DNA from 2 places in the Pantoea phyllosphaerae genome. Region 1 is predicted to be linked to the other one. Evidence: predicted binding sites of a transcription regulator. Region 1 holds the regulator's gene; the other holds the start of a gene.
The links. Region 1 encodes PurR, which represses purine synthesis genes. Its sites were predicted from a motif close to CANGCAAACGTTTGCNTG; they were not measured.

Region 1 (2,204 bases):
GAAGCGCGAGTCGCTGGAGAAAGGCGATCTGGTCTTCTTTCGCATCAACGGCCGCGGCACCGCTGACCACGTCGGGGTTTATCTCGGCAACGGCAAATTCATTCAGTCGCCGCGCACTGGTAAAGATATCCAGATTAGCGGGCTTTCGGATGATTACTGGCAGCGTCACTACATCGGCGCGCGCCGGGTGATGACGCCGAAAACCATTCGCTAAGCGCCATAAAAAAACCGGGATAATCCCGGTTTTTTTATGGCTGTCTGTTAGTGCATGACGGCGGTAAAACTAAAGGCCACAATCATCAGCAGTGCCGCGCCGGTGGTCATCAACGCCAGTTTTAAATCGGTGCTCATTACCTCTCCTTATCCTTACAATTGTCAGGGTCTTGTGTGATTTTCCCATAGTTGCCGGTAAAAATCTCGTTTTATCCCGCAAGCCTTGTTAGAATCCCCGGCTCTGTTGCGCAACTGACGCAACGCCCGTGCCGTTCGCACGCAACAGCCCCTGTTTTGTCCTGCCCAGTGAGTATTTCACCGACAAAAACTGTAGCGAATTAACAGAAAACTCTCTTAGCGGACGCAAACGTTTAACATTATGCTTATCAGTAGCTTATTGATAAGTTCTGGAGTCTCTTTTTAATGGCAACAATCAAAGATGTCGCGAAGCGCGCGGGTGTCTCCACCACCACCGTTTCTCACGTGATCAATAAAACGCGCTTCGTTGCGGAAGAGACGCGCAACGCCGTCTGGCAGGCGATTCAGGAATTACACTATTCGCCCAGCGCTGTGGCGCGCAGCCTGAAGGTTAACCACACCAAAACGCTGGGGCTGCTGGCTACCTCCAGCGAAGCCCCCTATTTTGCGGAAATCATCGAAGCGGTTGAGCATCACTGCTTCGAGCGGGGCTATACCTTAATTCTCGGCAACGCCCACAACGATCTGCAGAAGCAGCGCGCCTATCTGTCGATGATGGCGCAGAAGCGCGTCGACGGCCTGCTGGTCATGTGCTCCGAGTATCCGGACGATCTGCTGAAGATGCTGGAAGAGAACCGCAATATTCCGATGGTGGTGATGGACTGGGGTGAATCGCGCGGCGACTTTACCGACACCGTGCTCGACAACGCTTTTCAGGGCGGCTATCTGGCGGGACGCTATCTGATTGAACGCGGCCATCGCGATATCGGAGCGATTCCTGGCCAGCTGGAGCGCAACACCGGCGGCGGACGCCACGCGGGCTTTTTGCAAGCGCTGGAGGAAGCGGGCATCTCGGTGCGTCCCGAGTGGATCGTACAGGGCGATTTCGAGCCGGAGTCGGGCTACCAGGCGATGCAGCAGATCCTGCAGCAGAAGCAGCGCCCGACGGCGATCTTCTGCGGCGGCGATATTATGGCGATGGGCGCGATCTGCGCCGCCGACGAGATGGGCCTGCGCGTGCCGCAGGATATTTCGGTGATCGGCTATGACAATGTGCGCAACGCGCGCTACTTCACGCCGGCGCTGACCACCGTGCATCAGCCGAAAGCCGAACTGGGCGAGAAGGCGCTGGAGATGCTGCTCGATCGCATTACCAGCAAACGCGAAGTGTCGCAGACCATCGAAGTGCGTCCTACGCTGATTGAGCGCCGCTCAGTCGGCGACGGCCCGTTCCGCGACTATCGCCGTTAATCCTCGCTTAACCACTCCTGGTTGAGCGTTTGCGCATCGCCGAGATAGCTGAGCAGCCAGCTGAGCGCCGGCGATGCGTGCGCCTCCGACCAGCTCACGCAGCAGGGGCTTTCCGGAAAAGGCGCAGGCAGCGCCAGCTCTGCCAGCTCGCCCTTATCCAGCAGCGGCCGCGCCAGATGGCCCGGCATCATCGCCACGCATAAGCCATCCAGTACGCACGCCAGCCCCGCCTGCCAGTCCGGCACCACCAGACGCCGCTGGTTGTCCAGCGTCCAGGTCATGCGGCGCGGCAGCGCGCGCGAGGTATCCTCCAGCACCAGCGATGGCCAGGCGCGCAGCGCATCGTCGTCGAGCTGCGGCTGGTGCGTCAGCGGATGGTGGCGCGCCACGACGCAGCGCCAGTTCAGCGCCCCCATATCGCGAAAGGAGAAGCGCCCGCCGACCGGGATCGCCTGAGTGGCGCCGATCGCCACCTCAACGCGCCCGTCGGCCAGCGCGTCCCAGACGCCGTTAAACACCTCATAGCTGATGTGCAGTTCCAT
Region 2 (2,204 bases), on a different contig from region 1:
AGCGCATGCAGCATTGCCAGCGTCGGCGTTACGCCGACGCCTGCAGAGATCAGCGCTACCGGCGTCTCCGTACCTGCTTCCATGAATACGTCGCCGTGCGGCGCAGTCAGCTCCAGCACATCGCCGACCTGCGCTTTTTCATGCAGCCAGCCGGAGACGGTGCCTTGCGCATCGCGCTTCACGGCGATGCGGTAGCTTTTGCCGTTGCTGGTGTGGGTCAGCGAATACTGGCGATTCTGCTGAAACTCAAATTCGGCGGGATGCAGATGCACGGTGAGATACTGGCCTGGTTTAAACGCCGCAACCGCGCCGCCGTCGACCGGGGTCAGGGTAAAGCTCTTGATAACGGAACTTTGCGTGTCGATAGCGGCGATGCGGAAGGGGCGCGTGCCGCGCCAGCCGCCTTCCTGCTGCTCGGTTTCCTGATAAATCGCCTCTTCGCGCTGGATAAAGACATCGGCCAGCACGCCGTAAGCGCGGCCCCACGCCGCCAGCACCTCATCGCCTGGATTTAGCAGCTCCTTAATCGTGGCCAGCAGGTTCTCGCCGACAATCGCGTACTGTTCCGGCTTGATCGCCAGGCTGGCATGCTTCTGAGCGATCTTTTCGACGGCGGGCAGCAGCGCCGCCAGGTTATCGAGATTCGCACCATAGGCGCAGATGGCGTTAAACAGCGCCTCGCGCTGGTTGCCATTGCGCTGGTTATTCATATTGAAGACGTTTTTGAGTTCGGGGTGCTGCGACAGCATGCGATCGTAGAAGTGAGCGGTAAGCTTCGGTCCTACGGCGGCAACGGCGGGAAGCGTGGATTTCACGGTGGCGATGGTTTGTGCGTCAAGCATGGGAATACCTCCGGCTGCGTAAAGTTGTATTTTAAATGCATGTTATAGTTGTACCCTCGAGGTTGTAAATAACCCGCTGCGAAATCGGGCCAGGGCGCTGGCAAGGTTTTGGTACAAATTGAAAAAATCTGCCCCGCAACCTGACGAAAAATCGTGATGTGTATGCCGTATACAAAAGCGTAAAAAACCTTTGCCAGCGCGAAGCCAATCGTTTGCGTGTAAAGCGGAATTGGCGCTACCGTCACCTGGCAAAACGGTTTACACTGTTGGCCTTTGCTCCGTAAGGGAGCCTAAACCGCCGTTAAAAAGTTAGCTGAGTCAGGAGATGCGGATGTTAAAGCGTGAAATGAACATTGCCGATTATGATGCCGAGTTGTGGCAGGCGATGGAGCAAGAGAAAGTGCGTCAGGAAGAGCACATTGAACTGATTGCTTCTGAAAACTACACCAGCCCACGTGTAATGCAGGCGCAAGGTTCGCAGCTCACCAATAAATACGCGGAAGGGTATCCGGGAAAACGCTACTACGGCGGTTGTGAATATGTCGATATCGTTGAGCAGCTGGCGATCGATCGCGCGAAAGCGCTGTTTGGCGCCGACTTCGCCAACGTGCAGCCGCATTCCGGCTCTCAGGCTAACTTCGCCGTCTATACCGCGCTGCTGCAGCCGGGCGACACCATTCTGGGCATGAATCTGGCGCATGGCGGTCACCTGACTCACGGTTCGCCGGTCAACCTTTCCGGCAAACTCTACAACGTCGTGCCTTACGGCATCGATGAGAGCGGCAAAATTGACTACAACGAGCTGGCGGAACTGGCGAAAACGCATCAGCCGAAGATGATCGTTGGCGGCTTCTCCGCCTATTCCGGCGTCTGCGACTGGGCGAAGATGCGTGAAATTGCTGACAGCGTCGGCGCTTACCTGTTTGTCGATATGGCGCACGTGGCTGGCCTGATCGCCGCTGACGTCTATCCGAGCCCGGTGCCGCATGCGCACATCGTCACCTCGACCACCCATAAAACCCTGGCGGGTCCGCGTGGCGGCCTGATCCTGGCGAAAGGCGGCGACGAAGATCTCTATAAGAAACTTAACTCTGCCGTCTTCCCGGGCGGGCAGGGCGGTCCGCTGATGCACGTTATCGCCGGTAAAGCGGTGGCGTTCAAAGAGGCGATGGAGCCGGCGTTCAAAGCGTACCAGCAGCAGGTAGCGAAAAACGCCAAAGCGATGGTAGAAGTGCTGATTGCGCGCGGCTACGACATCGTCTCCGGCGGCACCCATAACCACCTGTTCCTGATCGACCTGGTGAGCAAGAACATGACCGGCAAAGAGGCGGACGCCGCCCTGGGCCGCGCCAACATCACCGT

Region 2: a site for PurR is predicted at 1,044-1,061, ahead of glyA (serine hydroxymethyltransferase). Genes of this name have one in related genera too.

Annotation. Positions count from the first base shown of each region.
Region 1 covers NZ_JBPFDE010000023.1:5,834-8,037, reverse strand. The annotation lists gene ACR6A7_RS20225 (C40 family peptidase) at 1-214, shown strand, start outside; gene cydH (cytochrome bd-I oxidase subunit CydH) at 262-351, opposite strand; gene purR (HTH-type transcriptional repressor PurR) at 637-1,662, shown strand; gene punR (DNA-binding transcriptional activator PunR) at 1,659-2,204, opposite strand, start outside.
Region 2 covers NZ_JBPFDE010000010.1:61,904-64,107, forward strand. The annotation lists gene hmpA (NO-inducible flavohemoprotein) at 1-842, opposite strand, end outside; gene glyA (serine hydroxymethyltransferase) at 1,174-2,204, shown strand, end outside.